Linked DNA regions of Eleftheria terrae. The protein of the gene in region 2 interacts with the protein of the main gene of each other region in a pairwise test. Links are inferred from orthologs where the notes say so. Each region holds a gene or a part of one and is shown on either strand. Other genes may lie near its edges. The genes, in order: N7L95_RS22395, N7L95_RS13910 and N7L95_RS09890.

The links.
Region 1: the proteins of N7L95_RS13910 (region 2) and N7L95_RS22395 interact in binary tests that used the Escherichia coli proteins (3 or more experiments, as listed by UniProt). The link is inferred for Eleftheria terrae from one-to-one orthologs.
Region 3: the proteins of N7L95_RS13910 (region 2) and N7L95_RS09890 interact in binary tests that used the Escherichia coli proteins (3 or more experiments, as listed by UniProt). The link is inferred for Eleftheria terrae from one-to-one orthologs.

The regions. Positions count from the first base shown.
Region 1 is NZ_CP106951.1:4,991,595-5,001,485, reverse strand. Bases 6,458-9,456 are described here. They hold N7L95_RS22395 (LytR/AlgR family response regulator transcription factor), read left to right. Parts: upstream 6,458-7,559; coding sequence 7,560-8,354; downstream 8,355-9,456. Other genes in these bases: N7L95_RS22390 (branched-chain amino acid ABC transporter substrate-binding protein), read left to right, coding at 8,522-9,456; N7L95_RS22400 (sensor histidine kinase), read left to right, coding at 6,458-7,585. Also shown: rsfS (ribosome silencing factor), read right to left, coding at 1-604; nadD (nicotinate-nucleotide adenylyltransferase), read right to left, coding at 636-1,250; hemF (oxygen-dependent coproporphyrinogen oxidase), read right to left, coding at 1,241-2,149; purD (phosphoribosylamine--glycine ligase), read right to left, coding at 2,170-3,450; N7L95_RS22415 (YebC/PmpR family DNA-binding transcriptional regulator), read right to left, coding at 3,499-4,224; N7L95_RS22410 (helicase HerA-like domain-containing protein), read left to right, coding at 4,356-5,876; N7L95_RS22405 (DUF2306 domain-containing protein), read left to right, coding at 5,998-6,402; more of N7L95_RS22400, read left to right, coding at 6,428-6,457; more of N7L95_RS22390, read left to right, coding at 9,457-9,655. UniProt on the Escherichia coli protein: Member of the two-component regulatory system BtsS/BtsR, which is part of a nutrient-sensing regulatory network composed of BtsS/BtsR, the low-affinity pyruvate signaling system YpdA/YpdB and their respective target proteins, BtsT and YhjX.
Region 2 is NZ_CP106951.1:3,143,474-3,153,198, reverse strand. Bases 2,226-5,058 are described here. They hold N7L95_RS13910 (glutamate-5-semialdehyde dehydrogenase), read left to right. Parts: upstream 2,226-2,918; coding sequence 2,919-4,199; downstream 4,200-5,058. Other genes in these bases: queC (7-cyano-7-deazaguanine synthase QueC), read left to right, coding at 4,201-4,956; N7L95_RS13915 (AEC family transporter), read left to right, coding at 2,226-2,869. Also shown: N7L95_RS13920 (DNA topoisomerase III), read left to right, coding at 1-1,561; more of N7L95_RS13915, read left to right, coding at 1,898-2,225; N7L95_RS13900 (LemA family protein), read left to right, coding at 5,231-5,824; N7L95_RS13895 (M48 family metalloprotease), read left to right, coding at 5,863-7,803; 16S rRNA (cytosine(967)-C(5))-methyltransferase RsmB, read left to right, coding at 7,922-9,271; N7L95_RS13885 (DUF4390 domain-containing protein), read left to right, coding at 9,287-9,725. UniProt on the Escherichia coli protein: Catalyzes the NADPH-dependent reduction of L-glutamate 5-phosphate into L-glutamate 5-semialdehyde and phosphate. The product spontaneously undergoes cyclization to form 1-pyrroline-5-carboxylate.
Region 3 is NZ_CP106951.1:2,263,759-2,273,630, reverse strand. The notes cover bases 4,555-7,534. They hold N7L95_RS09890 (sulfate/molybdate ABC transporter ATP-binding protein), read left to right. Parts: upstream 4,555-5,517; coding sequence 5,518-6,552; downstream 6,553-7,534. Other genes in these bases: N7L95_RS09880 (CysB family HTH-type transcriptional regulator), read right to left, coding at 7,469-7,534; N7L95_RS09885 (DUF72 domain-containing protein), read right to left, coding at 6,575-7,393; cysW (sulfate ABC transporter permease subunit CysW), read left to right, coding at 4,613-5,521; cysT (sulfate ABC transporter permease subunit CysT), read left to right, coding at 4,555-4,599. In the rest of the region: N7L95_RS09925 (sigma-54 interaction domain-containing protein), read right to left, coding at 1-333; N7L95_RS09920 (TOBE domain-containing protein), read left to right, coding at 570-788; N7L95_RS09915 (RBBP9/YdeN family alpha/beta hydrolase), read left to right, coding at 817-1,431; N7L95_RS09910 (sulfate ABC transporter substrate-binding protein), read left to right, coding at 1,571-2,581; N7L95_RS09905 (sulfate ABC transporter substrate-binding protein), read left to right, coding at 2,706-3,743; more of cysT, read left to right, coding at 3,757-4,554; more of N7L95_RS09880, read right to left, coding at 7,535-8,413; N7L95_RS09875 (peroxiredoxin), read right to left, coding at 8,543-9,190; N7L95_RS09870 (HNH endonuclease), read right to left, coding at 9,323-9,872. UniProt on the Escherichia coli protein: Part of the ABC transporter complex CysAWTP involved in sulfate/thiosulfate import. Responsible for energy coupling to the transport system.

The DNA.
Region 1 (9,891 bases), 1.8 Mb from region 2 along the record:
CGGCGGTCTTGCCGGCCGGACCAGTCAGGGCGGCCTTGCGCGCCGGGGTGTCGCGGCCTGCGGCCGGCTTCGGCGCGGCCGCCTTCCTGGCGGCGACCTTCTTGGCTGCCACCTTCTTCGCGGCCACCTTCTTCGCCGGCGCCTTGTCGGCAGCCGCCTTCTTGGCGGCTGTCTTCTTGGCCGGGGCCTTCCTGGCGGCCGGTGCCTCGACAGCTTCGTCTTCGTCCTCGGCCCCTTCGGCCTTGGGCAGGCGCTTGGTCTCGGCGGCTTTCAGCTTGACCGGCTTCTCGCCCCAGATCTCCTCCAGGTGGTAGTACTGGCGGAAAGCGGGTTGCATGATGTGGGCCACGGCGGCGCCGCAGTCCACGATGATCCATTCGCCATTGGCTTCGCCTTCGGTGCGCATCACCTGGAAGCCCTGCTCCCGGACGCTGTCGCGGACGCTGGCGGCCAGTGCCTTGGTCTGGCGGTTCGAGGTGCCGGAAGCGATGATGACCCGCTCGAACAGGGGCGACAGGTGTTCAGTGTTGAACACTGCGATGTCTTGGGCCTTGACGTCTTCCAGGCCATCGACGATGGCTCGCTGCAGTTTGCGGATGTCCATTGAGTCGGGCGTCTCCGTTGTATGAGAAAAATCAAAGATTTGAATAAAGGCGATGCTGCGCAATATAGCGCGCCACCGACCCAGGAACCAGCGCATCCACCGGCTCGCCCCGCGCAACGCGGCTGCGCACCTCGGTGGACGAGATCGACATGGCCGGCAACGGCAGCTGTTCGATCGCATGCGGATGCCCGGCCAGCACTGCTCCGGGGGCTGGCTCGACACCGGCTCGGCCGGCCACCGCAAGCGTCACGCGCTGCAGCAACTCGGTCCAGCCATGCCAGCGGTCGAAGCCGGCGTACTGGTCCTGGCCGATGACCAAGAGCCACTGTGCGGGGCCCGGTTCGCGCGCTTGCAGCTCGCGCACCGTTTCGATGGTGTAGCTCGGTCCGCTGCGCTCGACCTCGCAGGTCGACACCTCGAAGCCGCGCTCCCCCTCGACCGCCAGCTTGGCCATCGCCACCCGATGCTCGGCCGGCGCCAGCACGCGTGCCTTGTGCCACGCCATGCCGACCGGCACCCACAGCAGCCGGTCGAGGCCGAGGTGGTCGCGGGCCACCCGCGCCAGTGCCAGGTGGGCATGGTGGACCGGGTCGAAGCTGCCGCCGAAGATGCCGATACGCCGGGGCGCTGCACCGCTCAGAGCCATGCGCGCGGCACCAGGAAATCGGTGTACAGCCGCTGCTCGGCGCTGCCTTCCTCGGGATGCCAGTCGTAGCGCCACTTGGCCAGCGGCGGCATCGACATCAGGATGGACTCGGTGCGCCCGCCCGACTGCAGGCCGAACAGGGTGCCGCGATCCCAGACCAGGTTGAACTCGACATAGCGTCCGCGCCGGTAGGCCTGGAAGTCGCGCTCGCGCTCGCCGTAGGTCAGCACGCGGCGGCGTTGCAAGATGGGCAGGTAGGCGTGCAGGAAGGCATCGCCCACCGAGCGCATCATCGCGAAGCCGCCGTCGAAGCCGCCTTCGGTGTAGTCGTCATAGAAGATGCCGCCGATGCCACGCGCCTCGTTGCGGTGCTTCAGGAAGAAGTACTCGTCGCACCACTGCTTGAAGCGCGGGTACTTGTCCTCGCCAAAGGGTGCCAGGGCTTGCTGGCAGGTGGCGTGGAAATGGCGGGCGTCCTCTTCAAAGCCGTAATAGGGCGTCAGGTCCATGCCGCCGCCGAACCAGCTGACCGTCTCGCGGCCCGCCGGATGCGCGGCGATCATGCGCACGTTCATGTGCACGGTGGGCACATACGGGTTGCGCGGATGGAAGACCAGCGACACGCCCAGCGCCTCGAAAGGCGCGCCAGCCAGCTCAGGCCGGTGCTGGGTGGCCGAAGGCGGCAGCTGCGGCCCCCGCACATGCGAGAAGTTGCAGCCGCCGCGCTCCAGCAGCGGCCCGTCCTCGACCAGCCGCGACACCCCATCGCCCTGCAGGCGCCCGCCGGGTGGGCGGGTCCAGGCATCCCGGACGAAAGGCGTGCCGTCCTCTGCCTGCATCGTGTCGATGATGCGGTCCTGCAGGCCCAGCAGGTAGGTGCGGACGTCCTCGGTCTTCATGCCACGGCGTTGGGCTTCGCTCACCGCTTCACCGCGCGGTAGCCGATGTCGCCGCGGAACTGCATGCCGTCGAAGTGGATGCCGTGCAGCACCTGGTAGGCGCGCTGCTGCGCGGTCTTCACCGAATCGCCCAGCGCCGTCACGCACAGCACACGGCCACCGGAGGTGCGGGTCTGGCCAGCATCGCCCACGGTGCCGGCATGGAAGACCATCGCATCGGGCTGCTCGGCCGGCAGCCCGGTGATGAGGTCACCCTTGCGCGGGTTCAGCGGGTAGCCATGCGCGGCCAGCACCACGCCGAGCGCGACACGGCGGTCCCACTGCAGCTCCACCTTGTCGAGCGAACCGTCGGTGGAGGCCAGCATCACGTCCAGCAGATCGGTCTTGAGACGCATCATGATCGGCTGGGTCTCGGGGTCACCCATGCGGCAGTTGAACTCCAGCGCCTTGGGCTGGCCCTGGGCGTCGATCATCAGTCCGGCATAGAGGAAGCCGGTGTACGGAATGCCGTCGCGCGCCATGCCGGCGATGGTGGGCAGGATGATGTCCTGCATCGTGCGGCCATGCACGTTGGGCGTCACCACCGGGGCGGGCGAGTAGGCGCCCATGCCGCCGGTGTTGGGCCCCTGGTCACCGTCGTTCAGGCGCTTGTGGTCCTGGCTGGTGGCCAGGGCCAGCACGTTCTTCCCGTCGCACAGCACGATGAAGCTGGCTTCCTCGCCCTGCAGGAACTCTTCCACCACCACGCGCGCGCCGCCGTCGTTGTGCACGACACCCAGCTTGTTGTCGAGCAGCATCCAGTCGATGGCCTCGTGCGCCTCCTGAAGGGTCATGGCGACCACCACGCCCTTGCCGGCGGCCAGGCCGTCGGCCTTGATGACGATGGGCGCGCCCATGCGGTCGACATAGGCGTGCGCGGCCTGCGCATCGCTGAAGGTCTCATAGGCCGCGGTCGGAATCTTGTGGCGCCGCATGAAGTCCTTGGCGAAGGCCTTGGAGCTCTCGAGCTGGGCCGCCGCCCGGGTGGGGCCGAAGATGCGCAGCCCGCGGGCGCGGAACACGTCCACCACGCCGGCCGCCAGCGGGGCTTCCGGGCCGACCACCGTGATGCCGATCTTCTCGGCTTCCGCGAAGTCGGCCAGCGCCTGCGGGTCGCCGATGGCGACGTTGTGCAGGCGCGGGTCGAGCAAGGTGCCGCCGTTGCCCGGCGCCACATAGACGCGGTGCACCTTGGGCGACTGCGCGAGTTTCCATGCCAGGGCGTGTTCGCGGCCGCCCGAGCCGATGACGAGAACTTTCATGTGTGATCTTTCACCCGGCTCCGCGACCAGCGCGTACTGCCTGCTGCCTCATTCGTTGATGATCGCGTTGTGGTAGACCTCTTGCGCGTCGTCGAGGTCCTCGAGCACGTCCAGCAGCTTCTGCATCCGCTGCGCGTCCTCGCCGGACAACTCGATGGTGTTCTCCGCGCGCATGGTCACTTCTGCCACCTCGGGTTTCAGGCCGGCGCCGTCGAGCGCCGCCTGTACCGCCTCGAAGTCGCCCGGGGCGCAGAGCACCTCGATGGCGCCGTCGTCGTCGGTGACCACGTCCTCGGCGCCGGCTTCCAGCGCCACTTCCATGATCTTGTCCTCGGCGCTGCCAGGCGCGAACACGAACTGTCCGCAGTGCTTGAACTGGAAGGCCACCGAGCCTTCGGTGCCCAGGTTGCCACCGTACTTGCTGAAGGCATGCCGGACTTCGGCGACGGTGCGCACGCGGTTGTCCGTCATGCAGTCGACGATCACGGCCGCGCCGCCAATGCCATAGCCTTCGTAGCGGATTTCCTCGTAGCTCACGCCCTCGAGGTTGCCGGTGGCCTTGTCGACGTTGCGCTTGATGGTGTCGGCCGGCATGTTGGCCGCCTTGGCCTTCTCGATGGCCAGGCGCAGTCGCGGGTTGGTGGCGATGTCACCGCCGCCCTGGCGGGCGGCGACGATGATTTCGCGGATGACCCGCGTCCAGATCTTGCCGCGCTTCTCGTCCTGGCGACCTTTGCGATGTTGGATGTTGGCCCATTTGGAATGACCGGCCATAGCGAAGCTCCTGAATCCTGAAGGGCGCCCAGCTTGTTGTTGTGCGGTGCGCGGGTTGGCGGGTGTGTCTCTTGGATAGACTGCGATTTTATCCGGGCCCCCGACGGCCTGCCTTTTTGACGGAACCCGCCATGGCCGACCCCCTCCTGCTTGCCAAGCACCACGAGATCGAAACCTTCCTGTTGCCGGCCCTGGCGAACCGCCACGGCCTGGTCACCGGCGCCACCGGCACCGGCAAGACGATCACGCTGCAGGCGCTGGCCGAGGGCTTCTCGCGCATCGGCGTGCCGGTGTTCATGGCCGATGTGAAGGGCGACCTCACCGGCATCTCCCAGCCGGGCGCGCTGTCGCCCAAGCTGGCGAAGATCCTGCAGGAGCGCGGCCTGCCGGCGCCCGCGCCGCACGCCTGCCCCACCACCCTGTGGGACGTGTTCGGCGAGCAGGGCCACCCGGTGCGCGCCACCGTCTCGGACATGGGGCCCCTGCTGCTCGGCCGCATGCTCGACCTGAACGAGACGCAGCAAGGGGTGCTGTCGCTGGTCTTCAAGATCGCGGACGACAACGGCCTGCTGCTGCTCGACCTGAAGGACCTGCGGGCAATGCTGCAGCACGTCGGCGACAACGCCAGCAGCTTCACCACCGAATACGGCAACATCAGCGCCGCGAGCATCGGCGCCATCCAGCGCGGCCTGCTGCAGATCGGCGAGCAAGGCGGCGACAAGTTCTTCGGCGAGCCGATGCTCAACATCGCCGACTTCATGCAGACCGAGCGCGGCCACGGTGTCGTCAACGTGCTGGCGGCCGACAAGCTGATGCATTCGCCGCGGCTGTACGCCACCTTCCTGCTATGGATGTTGTCAGAGCTGTTCGAGTCGCTGCCCGAGGTGGGCGACCTCGAGCAGCCGAAGCTGGTGTTCTTCTTCGACGAGGCCCACCTGCTGTTCGACGACGCGCCCAAGGCCCTGGTCGACCGCATCGAGCTGGTGGTGCGGCTGGTGCGCTCGAAAGGGGTGGGCGTTTACTTCGTCACCCAGAACCCGCTGGACGTGCCCGACTCCGTGCTGGGCCAGTTGGGCAACCGGGTGCAGCATGCGCTGCGTGCCTTCACGCCGCGCGACCAGAAGGCGGTCAAGGCCGCCGCCGACACCATGCGCGCCAACCCGGCCATCGACATCGCCACCGCCATTACCGAGCTGGCGGTCGGCGAGGCGCTGGTCAGCCTGCTGGACGAGATGGGCCGCCCCGGCATCACGCAGCGGGTGTTCGTGCTGCCCCCCGGCAGCCAGATCGGCCCCATCACGCTGGCGCAGCGGCAGGCCCTGCTGCAGGGCTCGCTGGTGGCGGGCGTCTATGAGCAAGCCATTGACCGCGAGTCGGCCTATGAGCGCCTCAAGGGCCGGGCCGCCGGTGTGGCGGCCGGGCAGGCACCAGGCCAGGCCCCGTCCGGGCGGCAACAGGCGCCTGCGGCCGGCGGGATGCTGGACGGCCTGAGCGACGTCCTGTTCGGCTCGACCGGCCCGCGCGGTGGCCGCCGCGACGGGGTGGTGGACGCACTGGCCCGCTCGGCGGCGCGCACCATCGGCAGCAGCGTCGGCCGCGAGCTGATCCGTGGCGTGCTGGGCAGCCTGTTCGGCGGCTCCCGCCGGCGCTGAAGCGGGCACCGCTCGCGCCCTCAGGCGACAGCCTGCACCCGCTTTGCGGCGTTTCGTCGCAAGGGTGTGGCAGCCGGCGCCGGCCGGCGAGACAGTGGCGGCCACACCCCCAGGAGCCGCCATGCCACTGCCTTCACCCGTCGTCCTCGTCCATTTGTGTTTCGCCCTGGGCGCCCTGCTGCTCGGCCCCCTGGCCCTGCTCGCACCCAAGGGCCGCCCGGGCCACCGTGCCGCCGGCTATGCCTGGGTCACGCTGATGCTGGGGGCGGCCTTGTCGAGCCTGTTCATCCATAACCACCTGCGACCGAACCTGGGCGGCTACACCGCGGTGCACCTGCTGGTGCCCGCCACCCTGCTCAGCATCGCCTTCGCGGTGCGCGCCATCGTGCGTGGGCAGGTGCGCCGGCACCGGCGCCTGATGCTGGCCACCTACGTGTCCGGCTGCCTGGTCGCCGGCAGCCTGACCTTGCTGCCCCACCGCTACCTGGGGCAGCTGCTGTGGCACCACGCGCTGGGGCTGAGCTGAGCACCGCTGCCCTGAGAATGCGCCCATGAACCGCCCTCCACCGCCGTACCGACCGACTCCCGCCGGGCCGCCCGCTGCCCCGCGGCTGGCATCCCTGCTGCAACGCGGCGCCATCGTGGCGGTGCTGTGCGTGGTGGTCGCGGCGGTCCTCTACGCCATCGAGCGCCAGCCGCTCGGCCGCAGCGTGGTCTATTCGCTGTGCGTCGGCCTGCCATGCTGGCTGATCATCGACCTGGCCCGGCTGCTGCTCGCACGGCAGCTCCACCGGCGGAATCCGCACCGCATGCTCCATCCGGAATGGCCGGGCTGGGGGCGCATGGCCGGCTGCATTCTGGTCGGCGTGGCGGTGGCCTTTCCGCTCGGGCACCGGCTGGGCGACTGGCTGACCGGCAGCCGCTCACTGCATCCCGGCGCCGAGTTGCGCGGCGTTGCACCCGCGCTGCTCATCTCGCTGGTCGCAGCCCTGGTGGCCACCTGGTTCTTCTATTCGCGTGGTCGCCTGGCCAGCGCCGAGGCGGCGGCCGAGTCGGCACGGCGCCTGGCGACCGAGCACCAGCTGCGGCTGCTGGAGTCGCAGCTGGAACCCCACATGCTTTTCAACACCCTGGCCAACCTGCGTGCCCTGATCGGCCTGGACGCGACGCGCGCGCAGCTGATGCTGGACCGGCTGAACGCCTTCCTGCGCGCCACCCTGTCGGCCTCGCGGGTGGAACGCCACCCCCTGGCGGCCGAGTTCGAGCGGCTGGCCGACTACCTGGCCCTGATGCAGGTGCGCATGGGCGAGCGCCTGCAGCCGCGCTTCGAGCTCCCGGCCACCCTGGCACGCCTGCCGGTGCCGCCGCTGCTGCTGCAGCCGCTGGTGGAGAACGCGATCAAGCACGGCCTCGAGCCGGCCCTGGCCGGCGGCCAGCTGCTGGTCTCTGCCCACTGCGAGGGCCAGCGCCTGTGGCTCAGCGTGCGCGACACCGGCGTCGGGCTGCAGCCGTCCGGCGCCGCCCGGGACGGCGGCGGTTTCGGCCTCGACCTGGTGCGCCAGCGACTGCAGGCGCTCTATGGGGACACCGCCAGCCTCGAGCTGTCGCCGGTCGACGCTGCCGGCGGCGGCACCCTTGCCCGCATCGGCCTGCCCCTGCCCTTGCATGACAACCCGCACCCGCATGAATCCGACCGCGCTGATTGCTGAAGACGAACCCCTCCTCGCCCAGGCCCTGCAAGCCGAGCTCGCCCGGCAGTGGCCGCAGCTGGAGGTGGCCGCCGTGGCGGCCAACGGGCCAGCGGCACTGGCCCAGGCACTCGCGCTGCGGCCGAGCTTGTGCTTCCTCGACATCCGCATGCCCGGACAGAGCGGCCTGGAGGTGGCCCAGGCACTGGCCGAGGAATGGCCTGACGAAGCCGGCCCGCTGCCCCTGCTGGTGTTCGTGACGGCCTATGACCAATACGCCTTGCAGGCCTTCGATGCCGCGGCTGCCGACTACCTGCTCAAGCCGGTCGAGCCGCAGCGTCTGGCGCGCTGCTGCGAGCGCCTGCGCCACCTGCTGGCCGCCACCGCGCGCCCGCAGGTCGCCGAGCAGGCCCTGGAACAGTTGCGCGCCCTGCTGGCCGGCACTGCGGCGCCGTCACGTGCCCCGCTGCGTTTCATCCAGGCCAGCGTCGGCAACAGCGTGCGCCTCGTGCCGGTAGAGGAGGTGCTGTACTTCGAGGCGGCCGACAAGTACGTGCGGGTGGTAACGGCCGACCGCGAGTACCTCATCCGCACCGCACTGCGGGAGCTGCTGCCCCAACTTGATGCGGAGGTGTTCTGGCAGGTCCACCGCGGCGCGGTGGTGCGTGCCTCTGCGATCGACGGCGTGCACCGCGACGACGCAGGCAAGCTGCGCCTGTCCTTCCGGGGAGGCCATCCAGGCACGCTAAATGTGAGCCGGCTCTACGCCCCCCGGTTCAAATCCATGTGACAGGCGCGGTCCTGCGCTGACCCGCCTAGGACTTACCCGCACAATCCCTGGCGACATGCGGCGAATTGCGCAGTTTGGAGGCGCGGCATGGCCTGATTTCTGCAACAGGCCGATCCGAAGATGTTTACGTCCTGTAGCATCCAGTCCGGTTTTGAGGAGAAGATCCCATGTTCCGTCGCGTGTTCGTGCTGGGCGTCGTTGCCACCAGCCTCGTCCTTGCTGCCTGCTCGCCTGTCCCTGACACGGTGAAGATCGGCGTTGCCCAGCCGCTCAGCGGCCCGCTCGGTGCGCTCGGCACCGACATGCTGAACGGGGTGAAGCTGGCGGTAGAGGACCTGAACAAGCAGGGGCTGAAGATCGACGGCAAGACCGTCAAGGTCGAGGTGGTCGCGGTCGACGACAAGGCGGACGCGGCCACCGGCAAGACGGTGGCCAAGCAGCTCGCCGACGCCGGTGTGGTGGCGGTGATCGGCCACCTGAACTCGGGCGTCAGCATGGCGGCAGCGCCGGTCTATGCCGAGAAGGACATCCCGCAGCTGGCCATCTCCACCAAGCCCGAATACACGCAGATGAACCTGCCGACCACCTTGCGGCTGGTCGCCAACGACGCGCTGCAGGGCAAGGCCATGGGCTCGTATGCGGCACGCAACATCAACGGCATGTCGTTCGCGGTGATCGACGACAACACGCCCTACGGCAAGGGCCTGTGCGACATCGCCGCCGGCCAGCTGCAGCAGCTGAAGAAGACCGTCTCGCTGCGCAAGTCGCTGGACGACAAGACCACCGATTTCTCCGCCCTGATCCCCGAGCTGAAGAGTGGCAGCGTCGACGTCATCGTGACCACGCTGGCCGACTACCAGGTGCTGGCGATGGTGGAGCAGCTGGCGCAGGCGGGCCTCACCAAGGTGCAGATCCTGGGCGGCGACACCATCAAGACCGACAAGCTGATCAAGACCGCATTGCCGCTGCGCGTCTATGCCACCTCGCCGATCATCGAGCCGCGCGAATTCCTGCAGGGCAAGGCCTTCCTCGAAAAGTACCGCAAGGCTTTCGGTGGCGAGCCGATCTACGGCGCCCACTACGCCTATGACGCGGTGTGGGTCCTGTCGGCCGCCATGCAGCGCGGCCGCACGGTGGACGGCAAGAAGCTGGTGGCCGAGCTGAAGAGCATCGACGCGCTGGCGCCCATCACCAACGCGGTGCGCTTCAATGAAAAAGGCGAGCAGTTCTACGGGGTCATCAGCGTCTACACCGCACGCCAGGGTGTGTGGGACGCAGTGACGCGCTCGGACAACTGGTAAGCGCAGCCGCCGCACAGGCGGGCTGCCACACCCTGCTCGAGGGCGCCGCATTGTCGGCGCCCTTTTTGTTTGTCGACCATACGAAGCGCCGCCCGGCCGGGCCGGTGGCTGCCGCGCACACGGGCAGCCACCGGCGCCGGACGCCTGGCGGCTGCACCCTCCGCTGCGCCACCGGCCAGACCGGCCCACCTGCAAGATGTGCTGACCGCCACGCCCGCGCCATCCGGAAAACCGCG
Region 2 (9,725 bases):
GGAGGACTACCTGGCCGTCGCGAAGGACACGGTGCAGATGCTGGCCACCGACGAGGCCACCCGCCTCTACGCGCCGCATGCCAAGAAGGCGCTGGCCGAGGGCTATGTGAAGCCCAACAAGCGGGTGTTCGACAACGCCAAGGTGTCGGACCACTTTGCCATCATCCCCACGCTGCAGTCGCCCAAGAGCCTGAGCGAGGCGGAGCAGAAGCTCTACGACATGGTGGTCAAGCGCTTCCTGGCGGTGTTCTTCCCGGCGGCCGAATACCTGGTGACCACCCGCATCACCACCGTCAAGCATGCCGGCCAGGAGCACAGCTTCCAGACCAACGGCAAGGTGCTGGTGAAGCCCGGTTGGCTGGCCGTGTACGGCAAGGACGCACAGGAAGACGACGCCACCCTGGTGCCGGTGAAGGCCGGCGAGACGGTGGTGAACGAGGAGATCAACGTCGTGCCGCTCAAGACCCGGCCGCCGGCGCGCTACAGCGAAGCGACGCTGCTGGGCGCGATGGAAGGCGCGGGCAAGCTGATCGACGACGACGAGCTGCGCGAAGCCATGCAGGAGAAGGGCCTCGGCACCCCGGCCACCCGGGCGGCGATCATCGAAGGCCTGATCCTCGAGAAGTACCTGGTGCGCGAAGGCCGCGAGCTGATGCCCACCGCCAAGGCCTTCCAGCTGATGACGCTGCTGCGCGGCCTGGGCGTGGAAGACCTCACCAAGCCCGAGCTCACCGGCAACTGGGAATACCAGCTGTCGCAGATGGAGCGGGGCCGGCTGAGCCGCGAGGCCTTCATGGACGAGATCGCCGCGATGACGCAGCGCATCGTGCAGAAGGCCAAGGAATACGACCGCGACACCATCCCCGGCGACTACGCGACGCTGAAGACCCCCTGTCCCAACTGTGGCGGCACGGTGAAGGAGAACTACCGCCGCTTCAGCTGCGTGGGGGCGGCCGGCAGTGGCGAGGACGGCGGCTGCGGCTTCTCGATGAGCAAGATCCCCGGCGGCCGCAGCTTCGAGCTGCCGGAGGTCGAGCAGTTCCTGCGCGACAAGCGCATCGGCCCGCTGGAGGGCTTCCGCTCCAAGGCCGGCTGGCCCTTCACCGCGGAGCTGAAGCTGGTGTACGACGACGAGCTGCGCAACTACAAGCTCGAATTCGACTTCGGCGAGGACGCCCGCAAGGAGGCCGAAGGCGGCGAGGCCATCGACTTCAGCGGCCAGGAGCCGCTCGGCCGCTGCCCCAAGTGCCAGGCCAGCGTCTACGAGCACGGCACCAGCTATGTCTGCGAGAAGAGCGTCGGCCCGCACACCACCTGCGACTTCAAGAGCGGCAAGATCATCCTGCAGCAGCCGGTGAGCCGCGAGCAGATGGGCAAGCTGCTGGCCGAGGGCAAGACCGACCTGCTCGACAACTTTGTCTCCGCCCGCACGCGGCGCAAGTTCAAGGCCTTCCTGAAGTGGGATGCGAAAGAAGGCAAGGTGGTGTTCGAGTTCGAGCCGCGTGCCCCGCGGGCCGCCGCCAAGAAGGCGCCGGCGAAGAAGGCGGCCGCAAAGTCCTGAGGCCGAGGCGCCGCGGGCGGGCGCGGGCCCGGACGGGCGCCGAGGTCCGAGGTTCCAGGTCCGAGGTCCGGGCTCGTCACGGCGCTGGCTGCGGACGGGCCGGTGCCCTGCGACGGCCGGTGGCGCAGCCGCTGAGCGGAGCCCGGCCACGCCGCCTCGAAGCCTGACCGGCGGACGCCTTGAGCTGCTGAGGCGCCGAGGCGCTGCAGCTTGCGGTCCGGGAAGCACAAGGCCTGGCGCCTGCACCGCAGTAGCGGCCTTCGCCCGCCTACTTTGCCCGCCTGTCTACGCAGTTCCCGCGGCCCGCGGCAGGCTTGCGGTGGCCATACTGGCGCCATGTCCAGCGTCGTTTTCTTCAAGCTGTTTGCCATCTTCTCGGTCGTCGCGCTCGGCTGGGGCGCCGGCCGCATGAAGTTCTTCGGCGGCGGCGAGGCGGCGCGCGCGCTCTCGAATGCGGCGTTCTTCCTGTTTGCGCCGGCGCTGCTGTTTCGCACCACCGCGCGCATCGACATCGCCACCCTGCCGTGGTCGACGCTGGCGGCATTCTTCATCCCTGCCACTGCATGGATGGTGGCCCTCTACCTCTCGCAGCGCGGGCGGCCCGCGCTGCCTCCGGCGGGCCCCAGCGTGCGTGCGCTCACGGCGACCTTCGGCAACACGGCCCAGCTCGGCATCCCGATGGCCGCGGCCCTGTTCGGCGAGCAGGGCCTGTCGGTGCACCTGGCCATCGTCAGCGTGCATGCGCTCACCCTGCTGTCGGTGCAGACGGTGCTGGTGGAGCTGGATGTGGGCCGGGCCGCGGCGCGCGAGCAGGGCGGTCGCCCCCGCCTGGCGCGCATGCTGGGGCAGACCGTGCGCAACACCGTGATCCACCCGGTGGTGCTGCCGGTGCTGGCCGGCCTGGCCTGGAACCTCACCGGCTGGACGCTGGCCGAGCCGGTGGATGGCGTGCTGGCCATGCTCGGCGAGGCGGTGGTGCCGGTCTGCCTGGTGGCCATCGGCATGTCGCTGGCGCACTATGGCCTGCGCGGCTCGGCCACCACCGCATCTGCACTGGCCGCGGCCAAGCTGCTGGTCATGCCGGCCCTGGTGCTGCTGGCCGGCTACGGGGTGGCTGGCCTGCGCGGGCTGCCGCTGACGGTCATCGTGATGGCCGCGGCCCTGCCCACCGGCAGCAACGCGCTGATGTTTGCGCAGCGCTACCGCGCGCTGGAGGCGGAGGCCACCGCCGCCATCGTGACGTCGACGCTGGCCTTCGTGCTGGCGGCCCCGCTGTGGCTGATGCTGCTGGCGGCCCTGCCGCATTGAGCCGGCCCGCCGCCGGCGCGAAAGCGGCGGGTTTGCGACAATCCGGGCCATGAGTGCCACCGACATCCCCACCTACATGGCCCGGCTGGGCGAGGCCGCCCGGGCGGCCGCCACGCTGATGGCGGCCGCGTCCACCGCTGCCAAGAACCAGGCCCTGCTGCGCCTGGGCGCGCTGATCGGCGAGCAGCGGGCGCTGTTGCAGGACGAGAACGCCAAGGACATCGCCAATGCGGAGCGCAACGGCCTGAGCGCGCCGATGGTCGACCGACTGCGCCTGACCGACAAGGTCATCGCCCAGATGGCCGAGAACTGCGTGCAAGTGGCCGCGCTGCCAGACCCGGTGGGCGAGATCACCAACGTGCGGCGTCGTCCCACCGGCATCTCGGTGGGGCAGATGCGGGTGCCGGTCGGCGTGTTCGGCATGATCTACGAGAGCCGGCCCAACGTCACCATCGAAGCCTCCTCGCTCGGCATCAAGAGCGGCAACGCCTGCGTGCTGCGGGGCGGCTCCGAAGCCATCCATTCCAACCTGGCGCTGTGGAAGCTGGTGCAGCAGGCGCTGCGCGAAGCCGGCCTGCCGGCCGAAGGCGTGCAGCTGATCGAGACCACCGACCGCGAGGCGGTGGGCCGGCTCATCGCGATGCCCGAGCATGTGGACCTCATCATCCCGCGCGGCGGCAAGTCGCTGATCGAGCGCATCAGCCGCGAAGCCAAGGTGCCGGTGATCAAGCACCTGGACGGCAACTGCCACGTCTTCGTCGATGCAAGCGCCGGGCTGGAGCTGGCCCTCGCGGTGACCGACAACGCCAAGACGCAGAAGTACAGCCCCTGCAATGCGGCCGAATCGCTGCTGGTGCACCGTGACATCGCGCCGGCCTTCCTGCCGCGCATCGGCGCAGTGTTTGCCGCCAAGGGCGTGGAGATGCGCTGCGACGAGGGCGCGGCCCGCTGGCTGTCCGGCGTGGCCGGTGCCCGGGTGGTGGCCGCCACCGAGCAGGACTGGTCCGAGGAGTACCTGGCGCCGGTGATCAGCGTGAAGGTGGTCGACAGCCTGGACGAAGCCATCGCCCACATCAACCGCTACGGCTCGCACCACACGGACGCCATCCTGACCGAGCACCATTCCAATGCCATGCGCTTCCTGCGCGAAGTGGACTCGGCCAGCGTGATGGTGAATGCCTCCACCCGCTTCGCCGACGGCTTCGAGTACGGCCTGGGCGCCGAGATCGGCATCTCCACCGACAAGTTCCATGCGCGCGGCCCGGTGGGCCTGGAAGGGCTCACTTCGCTGAAGTACGTGGTGTTTGGCCAGGGCGAAGTGCGGAACTGACATGCAAGTGCAAGACCCCCGCAAGGCCCTGGTGCTCTTCTCCGGTGGCCAGGACTCCACTGCCTGCCTGGCCTGGGCGCTGGCCCGCTATGCGCAGGTCGAGACCCTGGGCTTCGACTATGGCCAGCGCCACCGCATCGAGCTGGATTGCCGCCCGCGGGTGCTCGACGCGCTGCGGCAGGCCTTTCCGCACTGGGCCGGACGGCTGGGCCCCGACCACCTGCTCGACCTGGCCTTGCTGGGGCAGATCAGCGACACCGCGCTGACCTCGGAGCGCGCCATCGAGATGGCGCAGAACGGCCTGCCCAACACCTTCGTGCCCGGGCGCAACCTGCTGTTCCTCAACTTCGCGGCGACGCTGGCCTACCGCCGGGGCGCCAGCGTGTTGGTGGGCGGCATGTGCGAGACCGACTATTCCGGCTATCCGGATTGCCGCGACAACACGCTCAAGGCCCTGCAGGTGGCCCTCAGCCTGGGGCTGGACCAGCCGATGGTGATCGAGACCCCGCTGATGTGGCTGGACAAGGCGCAGACCTGGGCCCTCACCGATGCGCTGGGCGGGCAGGCGCTGAACGACCTGATCGTCGAGCAGACCCACACCTGCTACCTCGGCGAGCGCGGCCAGCGCCACCGCTGGGGCTATGGCTGCGGCCACTGCCCGTCGTGCGAGTTGCGCCGGCGCGGGCACGATGCCTGGCTGGCAGGCCAGGCCCGCTTGCCCGGGCCGCCGGACGACGCAGCCACTGGCCAGCCCTGAGCCGGGGCCGCTGCTGCGCCGGCGTTGCGGCGGGCGGGCTGCGGCGGCACATCGACCTTACGCTCTTTCCGCTTCCGCTTCCGCTTCCGCTTCCGCTTCGGCTTCGGCTTCGGCTTCGGCTTCGGCTTCGGCCGGCCGTGCGCCTTTGCGGCTGCGGTGGCGCGCCGCGCTGCGTCGAATGCGAGAACAAGGCGTTCAGCGCCTCCTCTGCTTGGCCGGCCGCAGGGGCTGTCGTAGAGTCGCGGGACTTCGAGGATGAGGAAGGAGAGTGCCAATGAGCACGACGCAGATGGTGGCCTGGGTGGTGGTGGCTGTGCTGTTTTTTTGGGGAGTGGGCGCCTACAACCGGCTGGTGCGCTTGCGCAATGCGATTGCCAATGCCTACGCGCAGATCGACGTCCAGCTCAAGCGCCGCTACGACTTGATTCCCAACCTGGTGGAAACCGCCAAGAAGTACATCGCGCATGAACGCGAGACGCTGGAGGCGGTGATCGCCGCCCGCAACCAGGCCCGCGCCGCGGCCGACCAGGTGCGCGCCCGGCCCACCGGCCGCGGCCCGGTGGGTGCCCTCATGGTGGCCGAGCAGGCGCTGCAGGGCAGCCTGGGGCGCCTGATGGCAGTGGTCGAGAACTACCCCGAGCTCAAGGGCGACCAGACGCTGCGCGAGCTGTCCGAGGAGCTCACCAGCACCGAGAACAAGGTGGCCTTCGCGCGGCAGTCCTTCAACGATGCGGCGCTCGACTACAACAACGCCGCCCAGCAGTTCCCCACCACGCTGATCGCCGGCCTGTTCGGCTTCACTCCGGCGGGCATGCTGCAGTCCACCACTGGCGAGGCCGAGCGCCAGGCGGTGCGGGTGCAGTTCTAGCCGGCGCCGGCCCGCCCCCTCCCGCGCCGCGCGCCGCCATGCGTTTCCGCGACCACCAGGACCAGGCGCAGGCAGCCACACGCCGCCTGCTGCTGCTGTTCGCGGCCGTGCTGGTGCTGCTGGTGCTGGCCGTCAATGGCGTGCTGGCGCTGATCTACCGCCTCAGCTTCCCGTGGGCAGCCGACTGGCCCCGCTTCTTCTTCGAGACCAACACCGGCCTGGTGCTGCTGTTCGTGCTCGGCGGTTGCTGGTTCGAGATGCTGAGGCTGCGCGAAGGCGGCGCCCATGTGGCCCGGCTGGCCGGCGGGCGCTGCATCAGCGAGCCCGAGGGCCGGCCTGGCGACCTCTACGAGAAGCGGCTGCTCAATGTGGTGGACGAGCTGGCCATCGCCTGCAATGTGCAGCCACCCCAGGTGTGGGTGCTGCACCGGGAGGACGCCATCAACGCCTTCGCCGCGGGCTGGCAGGTCGACGACGCGGTGGTGGCCGTCACCCGCGGCGCGCTGGAGCGCCTGACGCGCGACGAGCTGCAGGGCGTCGTGGCCCACGAGTTCAGCCACCTGGTGCACGGCGACACCCGGCTCAACATGCGCCTCATCGGCCTGGTGTGGGGCCTGCAGATGATCTACACCTTCGGCCATTCGCTGGTGGAGCCGGATGAGCGCGGCCATCGCAGCCTGGCGGTGTTCTTCGGTGCTGGCCTGATGGCGGTCGGCTCGCTCGGCTGGCTGGCGGGCCGGTTGTTGAAGGCGGCGGTGTCGCGGCAGCGCGAGTTCCTGGCCGATGCCTCGGCCGTCAAGTTCACACGCAGCGTGCAGGGCATCGGCGGGGCCTTGCGCAAGATCGCCGACCAGGCCTGGCGCCGTCAGGACCGCCTGCGCAACGTGCAGGCGGAAAGCCTGTCGCATCTCTTTTTCGTCTCCCGCCTCCGCTGGGGCAGCCTGGACAGCCACCCGCCCTTGCAGGAGCGCATTCGCCGCATCTACGGCCATGCGGTCGATCCGCTGCCGGCACGCCAGCTGGCACCCCAGGACGACGATGCACCCGACACGCAGCCGATGCAGCAGGGGGTGGTGCTGTCCTTCGCAGCCGGCGTGGCGCGCCGGGTGTCTGCCGAGGTGGTGCAGGCGGCGGCTGCCGCCACGCCGCCCGAGGCCGAGCGCCACGACGCGGTGCAGCGTGCCGCGCTGGACCCAGCGGCCGACACGCGGCAGGCCGCCCTCGGCCGCGCCGGCTACTGGCAGGGGCCGATGGAGCGCCGCGCCGCCGTGCTGGCCCTGCTGCTGACCCCCGGCAACATGGCCGAGCTGAAGGCCTGGCAGCAGGAGACCGACGGCTTCGCGGGGGCTGCGGCCGTGTTCGCCGATGTCGAGCGGCTGGGCGATGCGAGCCGCATGCCGGTGTTCGAGCAACTGCTGCAGCGCAGCGCCGCCGCACCGGTGGCCGAGCGCCGTGCCCTGCTGGAGGCGGCGCGCCGCATCATGGGCGCCGATGGCCATGCGAGTCCGCTTGACCGGCTGCGCTGGCTGGTGATGCGCCATTTGCTGGCCGGGCCGACCCCGCGCGCCCTGGCTGCCGGCGGCGACCAGGACATCGAGCCCCTGGCCGAGCCGATCTCCGTGTTGACCGCCTTCCTGGCCCGCGTGGTCGCGGCCGACGCCCTGCTGCAGCTGCCGCCGTCCGAGGCGCCGCCCTGGTACCGCGCCGTGTGGCGCGGCCTGATGGGCGACCGGCCGATGCCCGCCTGGCGCCTGCCCGACGGTGACGCGCTGGTGCAGGCGGTGCACCAGGCCGGCCGCCTGAAGGCCGTGCAGCGGCCGGTGCTGCTGTGCACCTGGTGCGAGCTGGCGGTGCAGCTCGCACCGCAAGGCCGGCTCGATGCGGCCAGCGCCGATGCGCTGCGCGCGATGGCCGTGCTGCTCGACAGCCCCTTGCCGCCGCTGCTGGCAGCCCAATACCAGGAGCTGGAGGGGCGCTGAGGAACGGCCCGCCGGTGGTCCGGCGGCTGCTCCGGCGCCAGCGAGCGGGGCCGACGCAAGTCGGCTGCGGAATCCCGCCTGCCGGCGTGCGGCTGCCGCCTGCACTAGACTGCCGGCCGTGAACGTCTCCCCCACTTCGAGTTCCTTGCCCCTGTCGCGCCTGCTCGGCCACACCGCGGACGCGGTGCGTGCGGTGCGCAGCGGCGCCTCGCTCAACGACGCGCTGGCTGCCTGCCCGGCCCCCGCTCGCCCCGGCACGCAGGCCCTCAGCTTCCAGGTGATGCGCGGCCTGGGCCGTGCACAGGCGCTGCGGGCCAAGCTGGCCAAGCGGGCACCGCCCGCCTGGGTGGACGCGCTGCTGCTGACGGCGCTGGCCTTGCTGTGCGACAGCGCCGATGCCGCTGCCTATGCCGAGCACACCCTGGTGGACCAGGCGGTGGAGGCCGTCAAGCAGCGCGAACGCGCCAGCGCGCCTTTCCTGAATGCGGTGCTGCGGCGCTTCCTGCGCGAGCGGTCCGCGCTGATGCAGGCCACCGATGCCGACGTGGTGGCCGCCTGGAACCACCCGCGCTGGTGGGTCGAGCGCTTGAAGCGCGACTGGCCGCAGCACTGGCAGGGGCTGCTCGCCGCCAACAACGAGCGCCCGCCGATGACCTTGCGCGTGCATGCCGGCCGCGGCAGTGCTGCCGCCTACCTGGAGCGGCTGCAGCAGGCCGGCCTGTCGGCCAGCGTGATCGGCCCGCAAGCCATCCGGCTCGACGAACCCTGCCCGGTGACCCGGCTGCCTGGCTTCGAAACCGGCGACGTCTCGGTGCAGGACCTGGCGGCCCAATGGGCCGCGCCGCTGCTGCTCGGCCTGGCGGGCGAGGGCGGCCCGGCCGCCGTGCCCGCTGGCGCCCGTGTGCTGGACGCCTGCGCCGCGCCGGGCGGCAAGACGGCCCACCTGCTGGAGCTGGCTTCGCTGGACCTGCTGGCCATCGACAGCGATGCCAACCGCCTGGCCCGGGTGGCCGACACCCTGCAGCGCCTGCAGCTGCGGGCCGAGCTGAAGGCGGCCGACGCCCGCCAGCCCGAGACCTGGTGGGACGGCCGGCCCTTCGATGCCATCCTGATGGACGCGCCCTGCAGCGCGGCCGGCATCGTGCGGCGCCATCCGGATGTGCGCTGGCTGCGGCGCGATGCCGACATCGAGCAGCTGGCCCGCATCCAGCGCGAGATGCTGGAGGCCTTGTGGCCGCTGCTCAAGCCGGGCGGTCGCCTGCTGTACTGCACCTGTTCTGTCTTCAAGGCAGAAGGCCAGCCGCAGATCGACGCTTTTTTGCAACGGCATCGCGAGGCGCGTGCACTGCCCGCCCCGGGGCATGCGCTGCCCTTGCGACACAATGCCGACGTGGCTGCCCAACCGGGGCCGGCGGCCGCCCCGCACGACGGGTTCTTCTACGCCTTGCTCGAAAAGCGTCCCGCCTGAGACTGAAGTCGTAACGTGCGTCGCGATCAACGGGTTGCCGGCTGTGTTTCTCCCGCTGTCGCGCCGGCAGCGGACCGCATCGTGGCGGCTGCGCGCGGGGGCTGGCCCGGCATGGCGGCCTGGCTCGCATGGGCGCTGGCCCTGCTCCTCACCGTCTTGCCCGGCCCCGTGGCGGCGGCCGGCATCGACTTGCACGAGGTGGAAGTCGGCCGTGGCGAGGACGGCCTGCTGATCGGCTTCAGCGCCCGCTTCGAGTTGCCGCGTGCGGTCGAAGACGCGTTGATGAAGGGCGTGCCCCTGCATTTCGTGGCCGAGGCCAGCACCTGGCGCTCGCGCTGGTATTGGCGCGACCAGCGCATCGCCCGGCAGAGCCGCTCCTGGCGCCTGGCCTACCAGCCGCTGATGCGGCGCTACCGGGTCAATTTCGGCAGCCTGCACCAGCAGTACGAATCGC
Region 3 (9,872 bases), 880 kb from region 2 along the record:
CGCCCGTGCCTGCGAGGCGCCGGTGAAGGCACCCGACTCATGGCCGAACAGCTCGGCGTCGATCAGGGACTCGCTGAAGGCGCCGCAGTTGACGGCCACGAAGGGGCCCTTGCGGCCGCTCTGCTTGTGGATGTGGCGCGCGATCAGCTCCTTGCCGGTGCCGGTCTCGCCGATGACCAGCACGGTGGCTTCGCTGCGGGCGATGCGCTCCACATGCTCCAGCAGCTCGAGGGAACGCCGGTCATGGAACAGCAAGGCCTTGGCCCGGTGCGACCGGGCCAGGGAGGTCGGATCGGGAAAGCTCAGCAACTGGTTCACGGCGGGCAGGCTCACGGCGGTCAGCACGGGAAGTGGCGGGATGGGTGACCTTAAGGCCGGGCCCGGACGAGGCCAAGCGTTGATTTCGAGTTTGCATATGCGCTGGCGCGCGCCCGGCCAGGCCGGCTCAGGCGCGCGGCGCACATGCGATTTCGGCATGTGCAGCGCCGAAATCCTTCGTTCGGGATGACGGCCGGCTTGGCTACCTTTGCGGCCAGGCTTCATCCCCATCCACGCAGGAGTTCCCGAGCATGAGCATCACCGCCATCAATGTGCGCAACCAGTTCCGAGGCAGGATCAAGGAGGTCATCGAAGGCCCGGTCGTGTCCGAGATCGATGTCGAGACCGCCGGTGGCCTGATCGTCACCTCGGTCATCACCACCCGCTCGGTGAAGGAGCTGGGCCTGGTGGAAGGCAAGGAAGTGATCGCCCTGGTCAAGTCGACCGAGGTGTCCATCGCCACGCTCTGACGAGCGCCAGCAGCGAAAGGGGCCGACCATGCCATACCGAGGCGATCCTGTGCGCGTGCTGGTGATTCCTGGGCTGTACGACAGCGGCCCGGACCACTGGCAGAGCTGGCTGCAGCAGCAGTTCAGGCGCAGCCTGCGCGTCAGGCAGGAAGACTGGGCCCGTCCCGAGCTCGACCGCTGGGCCGAACGCATCGCCGAGACGCTCGACGGCCAGCCGCCCGGGCGCTGGGTGGCGGTGGCGCACAGCTTCGGCTGCCTGGCGCTGGCCCGCTACCTGGAGCGTGGCCGCGAGCGCCTGGCACCATGGCAGCCGCTGCCGGTGCGTGCGGCGCTGCTGGTGGCGCCGGCCGATCCGCGCAAGTTCGGGCTCGAAGCCCGGCTGCCGCAGGCGCGCCTGCCACTGCCCAGCTGCATGATGGCCAGCGAGACCGATCCCTGGATGCGGCTCGACGCCGCCCGCACTTGGGCGCGGCGCTGGGGCAGCCATTTCATCAACCTGGGCGACGTCGGGCACATCAATCCCGAGTCGGGCTTCGGCCCGCTGCCGCAGGCCAAGACGGTGACGCAGCTGCTGGTGCACCAGCTCGAGCGCACCCGCCGGCCGGAGAGGGCGCACACGCTGGAGTTCTCCTTCGCTGTCTGAGCGTGCCGCTTCCTTGTTTTCCGAATAAGCAAGGTCGCAAGGCTTCCTTCCACCGGGCGGCGGCCCTTCCTAGCATCGGGTCCATGGCCGGTGGCACCGGCCTGCAGCAAGACAACAGATCCACAACAAGGACCTTCGCATGAGCCCCCGCCGCTTCCTCCGTTCCGCTTCCGCCCTGCTGGCGCTGTCCGCCGTGGCGCTGGCCGCCCAGGCCAAGGACTACACGCTGCTGAACGTCTCCTACGACCCCACGCGGGAGCTCTACCAGGAGTTCAACGCCGCCTTCAGCAAGCAGTACAAGGCCAGGACCGGCGACAGCGTCACCGTCAAGACCTCGCACGGCGGCTCGGGCAAGCAGGCCCGCTCCGTCATCGACGGCCTCGACGCAGACGTCGTGACGCTGGCGCTGGCCTACGACATCGACGAGATCAGCGAGCGCGGCAAGCTGCTCGGCGGCGACTGGCAGAAGCGCCTGAAGCACAACAGCGCGCCCTACACCTCCACCGTGGTGTTCCTCGTGCGCAAGGGCAATCCCAAGGGCATCAAGGACTGGGACGACCTGGTCAAGCCCGGCGTCCAGGTCATCACGCCCAACCCCAAGACCTCTGGCGGCGCACGCTGGAACTACCTGGCCGCCTGGGGCTACGCACAGAAGAAATATGGCTCCGACGCGAAGGCGCAGGAGTTCGTGGCCAAGCTGCTGGCCAACGTGCCGGTGCTGGACTCCGGCGCGCGCGGCGCCACCACCACCTTCGTCGAGCGGGGCATCGGCGACGTGCTGCTGGCCTGGGAGAACGAAGCCCTGCTGGCACTGAAGGAGCTGGGACCGGACAAGTTCGACGTGGTGGCCCCTTCGCTGAGCATCCTGGCCGAGCCGCCGGTGGCCCTGGTCGACAAGGTGGTCGACCGCAAGGGCACACGCGCCGTGGCCCAGGCCTATCTTGAGTACCTGTACTCCCCCGAGGGCCAGGACATCGCCGGCCGCAACTACTACCGCCCGATCGACGCCCAGGCGGCAGCCAGGTACGCCGCCCAGTTTCCGAAAGTGCAGTTGTTCACCATCGACCAGGCCTTCGGCGGCTGGGCACGGGCGCAGAAGACCCACTTCGCCGACGGCGGCGTCTTCGACCAGATCTACTCCAAGAAATGAGGGCAGGGGGCCGGCGCCCGCTTCTTCATATATGAAAAGTTCATAAGCATTCGCGTATCAAATCGTTCCTTGCAGAAGCAACGGTCCTTACGATGCGGCATTCCTGTCCGATCGTGGATACGCCATGCCCTCTCTTGCCCTTCGCCTCTCCCTCGGCCGCCGCGCCTTGCTGAACACCCTGCTGGCTGCGGCTGCCCTGGCAGCCGCCGGCCCGGCACTGGCGCAGAAGAACACGCTGCTGAACGTCAGCTACGACGTCTCGCGCGAGTTCTACAAGGACTACAACGTCCTGTTCGCCAAGCACTGGAAGGCCACCACTGGCCAGGACGTGACGCTCAACCAGTCGCACGGCGGCTCCAGCAAGCAGGCCCGCAGCGTGGCCGACGGGCTGGAAGCCGACGTGATCACGATGAACCAGTCGAACGACATCGACCTGCTCGCCGTGCGCGGACAGCTCGTGCCGGCCGACTGGGCCAAGCGCTTGCCCAACAACAGCGCGCCCTCGTCCTCCACCTCGGTGATCCTGGTGCGCAAGGGCAATCCCAAGGGCATCAAGGACTGGGAAGACCTGGGCCGCAGCGGCCTGTCGGTCGTCATCCCGAATCCCAAGGTCACCGGCAACGGTCGCTACACCTATGTGGCCGCCTGGGGCGCCGCGCTGAAGAAGGGCGGCAGCCCGGCGCAGGCGCGCGAGCTGGTCACCCGCATCTTCGCCAACGTGCCGGTGTTCGACGGCGGCGGCCGCGCCGCCACCACCACCTTCGCCCAGCGCGGCATTGGTGACGCGCTGGTCACCTTCGAGAGCGAGGTGCCGCTCATCAAGCGTGAATTCGGCGGCGACTTCGACGTCGTCTACCCGAGCTGGAGCGTGCTGGCCGAGAACCCGGTCTCGGTGGTCGACAAGGTGGTGGACCGCAAGGGCAGCCGGGCACTGGCCGAGGCCTACCTGAAGTACCTGTGGTCCGACGAGGCCCAGGAGCTGGTGGCGCGCCACCACCTGCGCCCGCGCGCCGAGAAGGTGCTGGCCAAGTACGCGGCCGATTTCCCCAAGATCCAGCTGTTCACCGTGGACGAGGTCTTCGGCGGCTGGAAGAAGGCGCAGAAGGAGCACTTCGACGACGGCGCCACCTACGACCAGATCCTGGCCGCGGCCAAGCGCTGAAGCAAGCCCGGCCATGATCTTCTCGCGCACCCTGCTGCGGCGCCACAGCGTGCTGCCCGGCTTCGACCTGGCGCTGGGCTTCACGCTGCTGTACATCAGCCTGATCGTGCTGATCCCGCTGTCGGCCGCCTTCCTCAAGACCTTCACGCTGAGCTGGCCGCAGTTCTGGGAGGCGGTGACGTCACCGCGCGTGCTCGCCTCCTACCGGCTCACCTTCGGCGCCTCGCTCGCGGCCGCCATCCTCAATGCCGGCTTCGGCCTGCTGGTCGCCTGGGTGCTGGTGCGCTACGAGTTTCCGGGCCGGCGCGTGGTGGATGCGCTGGTGGACCTGCCGTTCGCCCTGCCCACCGCGGTGGCCGGCATCGCGCTGACCGCCATCTATGCGCAGAACGGCTGGATCGGCCAGTGGCTGGTGCCGCTGGGCATCAAGGTGTCGTTCACGCCGCTCGGCGTCTTCGTGGCGCTGACCTTCATCGGGCTGCCGTTTGTGGTGCGCACCGTGCAGCCGGTGCTGGAGGACCTGCACCGCGAGCTGGAGGAAGCGGCCGCCACCCTCGGCGCCAGCCGGCTGCAGACCTTCCACCGCGTCATCCTCCCCATCCTGACGCCGGCGCTGCTGACCGGCTTTGCGCTGGCCTTCGCCCGCGCGCTGGGCGAGTACGGCTCGGTGATCTTCATCGCCGGCAACATGCCCATGGTGTCGGAGATCACGCCGCTGCTCATCATCACCAAGCTGGAGCAGTACGACTATGCCGGCGCGACCGCGATTGCCGTCGTGATGCTGCTGGCCTCCTTCGTGCTGCTGCTGTGCATCAACCTGCTGCAGGCCTGGTCGCGCAAGCGCCAGGGCCGCTGAGCCCGCTTCCCGCATGACCACCGTGACCCTGCCGCGGCCCCAGGCCCGCCCCTCCGCAGCGGCCGTGCCGCCGCCCAACGTCCGCTCCGCGACCCAGGAAGCCGCCTGGGTGCGGCGCACGCTGATCGGCGTCGCCCTGCTGTTCCTGACGCTGTTCCTCTTCGTGCCGCTGGTGTCGGTGTTCTACGAGGCCCTGAAGAAGGGCGTCGACGTCTACTTCGCCTCGGTGGTCGAGGCCGACGCGCTGTCGGCCATCCGGCTCACGCTGCTGGCCGCGGCCATCTCGCTGCCGCTGAACCTGGTGTTCGGCGTCGCCGCCGCCTGGTGCATCGCGAAGTTCGACTTCCGCGGCAAGAACGTCGTGCTGACACTGATCGACCTGCCGTTCTCGGTCAGCCCCGTGATCGCCGGCCTCATCTACGTGCTGGTGTTCGGCCTGCAGGGCTGGTTCGGCGAATGGCTGCGCGACCATGACCTGAAGGTGATCTTCGCGGTGCCGGGCATCGTGCTGGCGACCATCTTCGTGACCTTCCCCTTCATTGCCCGCGAGCTGATCCCGCTGATGCAGGCGCAGGGCCAGGAGCAGGAGGAGGCGGCGCGCGTGCTGGGCGCTTCGGGCTGGCAGATCTTCTGGCGCGTGACGCTGCCCAACATCAAGTGGGCGCTGCTGTACGGCGTCATCCTGAGCAACGCGCGGGCGATGGGCGAGTTCGGCGCGGTGTCGGTGGTGTCGGGCCACATCCGCGGCCAGACCAACACCCTGCCGCTGCACATCGAGATCCTCTACAACGAATACCAGTTCGCGGCGGCCTTCGCAGTCGCCTCGCTGCTGGCCGGGCTGGCACTGGTCACCCTGGTGCTGAAGCTGATGGTGGAACAACACGTCAAGCGCGAGAAGCGGCTGGCGGGAGAACAGGAATGAGCATCGAAGTCCGTGGTCTGAACAAGCGCTTCGGCGCCACCGTCGTCTGCGACAACCTGAACCTCGACATCCCTTCGGGCGAGCTGGTCGCGCTGCTCGGGCCCTCGGGCTCGGGCAAGACCTCGCTGCTGCGCATCATCGCCGGGCTGGAGCGCCCCGACAGCGGCTCGGTGCTCTTCCACGGCGAGGACGCCACCTTCGCCGACGTGCGCGACCGCCAGGTCGGCTTCGTGTTCCAGCACTATGCGCTGTTCGGCCACATGAGCATCTTCGAGAACGTGGCCTTCGGCCTGCGCGTGCGGCCCAAGGCCACGCGGCCGCCGGAGCGAGAGATCCGCGCCAAGGTGCAGGAACTGCTCAAGCTGGTGCAGCTCGACTGGATTGCCGACCGCTACCCGCACCAGCTCTCGGGTGGCCAGCGCCAGCGCATCGCGCTGGCCCGCGCGCTCGCGGTGGAGCCCAAGGTGCTGCTGCTCGACGAGCCCTTCGGCGCGCTCGATGCCAAGGTGCGCAAGGAACTGCGCCGCTGGCTGCGGCGGCTGCACGACGAGATGCACGTCACCAGCGTCTTCGTGACCCATGACCAGGACGAGGCGATGGAGGTGGCCGACCGCATCGTCGTGATGAACCAGGGCCGCATCGAGCAGGAAGGCTCGCCGGACCAGGTCTACGATCATCCCGCCACGCCCTTCGTGCTGCAGTTCCTGGGCGACGTCAACCTCTTCCACGGCCGCCTCGGCCACGGCCCGGGTGCCGCGGCCGGGACGGGCGAGGTGAGCTATGTGCGGCCGCACGAGCTGGAGATCCTTGGCACGCCGGATGCCGGCACGCTGGCCGTCACCCTGTCGCAGACGCTCACCGTGGGGCCCAACACCCGCATCGAGTTCAAGCGCATCGACGACGGCAGCTATGTGGATGTCGAGCTGCCGCGGGCCGAGTTCGGCCACCTGCGCGAGCGCCTCGGGCTGCGGCCCGGCCAGACGGTGCACCTGCGGGCGCGGCGCATCACCCGTTTCGAAACGGCGGCCTGACGCCCGCGGCGGCCGTGGCCGCTCAGCCGCTGGCCGGCTCCCCGGCCAGCCGCCACAGCAGCGCGCCGGCGGCCTGCGGCGCGTTCTCCTTGGCGCCGTTGATGAAGTAGACGAAGACGTCGCGTGGCTGCCCGTCGCCGGCCGCAGCCGGGTCGATGGCCGGCAGCGCCGGCGGCCGCCCGCCGGCGGCCCAGCAATGAGCCGCTTCGGCCCAGTCGTCGAGCGCCTCGTCGGGGTAGCCGGTCGGCATGTCGGGCTCAGAGCACATCAGCCGGGCGTAGACGAAATCGGCGCTGAAGTCCGCATGGCTCGGGTATTTGTCTGAGTCGGTGTAGACGCTCGCGACCTGCTGTTCGCGCAGCAGCGCCAGGTACTCGGCATTCAGGAAGCTGTCATGCCGGGCTTCCAGCACATGCCGCCGCCGCCGCCCGCCGGCCTCGCGCGGCAGTGCCGACAGGAAGCGGGCCAGGTCCTCGGCATCGAAGCGGGTGCTCGGCGGCAGCTGCCAGGCCACCGGCCCCAGGCGGTCGCCCAGGTGGGCCGCCACCTCGAGGAACCGCGCCGCGCCTTCGGCCGACTCGGCCAGCACCTTGCGGTGGGTCAGGTAGCGGGGCGCCTTCAGCGAGAAGATGAAGCCCTCCGGCGTGGCGTCGCGCCAGCGCTCGAAGATGCCGGCGGGCGGCGCGCGATAGAAGGTGCTGTTGATCTCGATCGCGGTGAGCTGGCGGCTTGCGTAGTGCAACTCGTCGTGCTGCGCCAGGCTGTCGGGATAGAAGGTCTCGCGCCAGGGCTCGTAGCTCCAGCCCCCGATGCCGACCCGGATGCGGCCAGGACCTGCCATGCATGCGCCTCCAGAAAGGGAAGACCTGCACTGTAAGCCCTGCAGCGGCGGCACGCACGCCGCTGCCTGGCCGGCTCAGATCTCGAAGCTGGCCCCCGGCTCGGCGCTCAGCGCCCGGTCCACCACCGCGCGGGTCAGCGGCGGCGCGAAGGACTCGATGAAGGCATAGACGTAGGCCCGCAGGTAGGTGCCCCGGCGGATGGCCAGCCGCGTCATGTTCATGGCGAACAGGTGGCGCGCGTCGAGGGCCCGCAGGTTGCGGTCGCGCTCCTCGTCGTAGGCGATGGAGGCGACGATGCCGATGCCCAGGCCCAGCTCCACGTAGGTCTTGATCACGTCGGCATCCATCGCGGTCAGCACGATGTCGGGCTTGCGGCCCAGCCGCTCGAAGGCCTCGTCGATGTGGGAGCGGCCGGTGTAGCCCTCGTCGTAGGTGATCACCGGCTGGCGCGCCAGGCGCTCCAGCGTCAGTGGCTCGCCGTCCAGCAGTTCATGGCCTGGTGGCACGACCACGCAGTGCGTCCAGCGGTAGCAGGGCAGGGCGATCAGGTCGTCGTAGCGTGCCAGCGCTTCGGTGGCGATGCCGATGTCGGCCTCGCCGGTCAGCAGCATCTCGGCCACCTGCCGGGGCGAGCCCTGGTGCAGGTTCAGCGTGACGTTGGGGAAGTGGCGGCGGAAATCACTGACCGCTGGCGGCAGCGCATAGCGGGCCTGGGAGTGGGTGGTGGCAATGCAGATCTTGCCGCGCGACTGCTGCGCATAGTCCTCGCCCGCACGGCGCAGGTTGTCGGCGTCCAGCAGCATGCGCTCGATGATGGGCAGCACCTCGGCCCCGGGCGGCGTGAGGCCGGTCAGCCGCTTGCCGGCCCGCACGAACAGCTCGATGCCCAGCTCGTCCTCCAGTTCGCGGATCTGCCGGCTCACCCCGGGCTGCGAGGTGTGCAGCACGTTGGCCACCTCGGTGAGGTTGAAGCCACGGCGGGCGGTTTCGCGCACGGAGCGCAATTGCTGGAAGTTCATCGAAGGAAGAGGCAAGGAGAGGCCGGGCCCGCCGGGCAGGCGGGCTCATGCGATGCCGGACAGCGCCGGCACGGGAAGCTGGCAGCTGCCGCCGACGGCGCCCGATGGGCCCGTCGCGACGGCTGGCCGTCAGTGCGGCTTGTTGGGCTGGGGCGTCAGGCGCAGGTAGGGCGTCACCGCCTTGTAGCCCTGCGGGAACTTCTGCTTGATCAGCTCGGGGTCCTGCAGCGAGGGCACGATGACGACATCGTCCCCCTGCTTCCAGTTGCCCGGCGTCGCCACGCTGTGGTGGTCGGTCAGTTGCAGCGAGTCGATCACGCGCAGCACCTCGTCGAAATTGCGGCCGGTGCTGGCCGGGTAGGTGATGACGAGGCGGATCTTCTTCTGCGGGTCGATGACGAACAGCGAGCGCACCGTCAGCGTGGCGTTCGCGTTCGGGTGGATCATGTCGTAGAGCGTCGCCACCTTGCGGTCGGCATCGGCCAGGATCGGGAAGTTGACGGTGCAGCCCTGGGTGCTTTCGATGTCACCGATCCATTTGTGATGCGAATCGACCGGGTCGACCGACAGCGCGATGGCCTTCACCTTGCGCTTGGCGAACTCGTCCTTCAGCTTGGCGGTCAGGCCCAGCTCGGTGGTGCACACCGGCGTGAAGTCCGCCGGGTGCGAGAACAGGACACCCCAGCTGTCGCCCAGCCAGTCATGGAAGCGGATGCGGCCTTCCGTGGAATCTTGTTCGAAATCGGGCGCCAGGTCTCCAAGACGCAAACTTGCCATGTTCATTTCCTCCGTGTCGAGCGACGAAAAACGATTATCAAAAGCACTTTTTATTTAACAAACAAATAAAAAGTACTTTTCACACTCGTTTTATGCATAAGGCAGGCGCTGGGAGGGGCGCGCTGGCGCGGCTCAGCCGTGCAGCCGGCTGTTGCGTGGCACGCTCGCCAGCAGGAACTCCATCTGGTCGGCCAGGATGCGGCGGCCGCGCAGGATCATGTCCTCGTGCAGGCTCGGCACGTATGGCAGGTAGAGCAGTGGCATGTGTGCCTCTTCGGGGGTGCGGCTGCCTTTGCGGCCGTTGCAGTTGCGGCAGGCAGTGATGCAGTTCATCCAGCTGTCCTGCCCGCCGCGCGAGGTGGGGTGGATGTGCTCGCGGGTCAGGTCTTCGGCCGTGTACTGGTGGCCGCAGTAGGCGCACAGGTGGCGGTCGCGCAGGAAGAGCTTGGTGTTGGACAGCGCCGGCACCTGGCGCCAGGCCCGGCTGGGGACGCTGCCGCGCACGGCGACGATGGGATGCAGCTCGATGCGCGACTGCAGGCCGCTGACACGCTGGATGCCGCCACGCAGCACGACAAAGGGAACCCCCAACGTCCACGCGACACAGTCGCTGGCGTAAAGGAGGGCCGCATCCTTGGGCGCGATCCACGCCTGGGGCCGGCCGGAAACGTCGAGTTGAAGG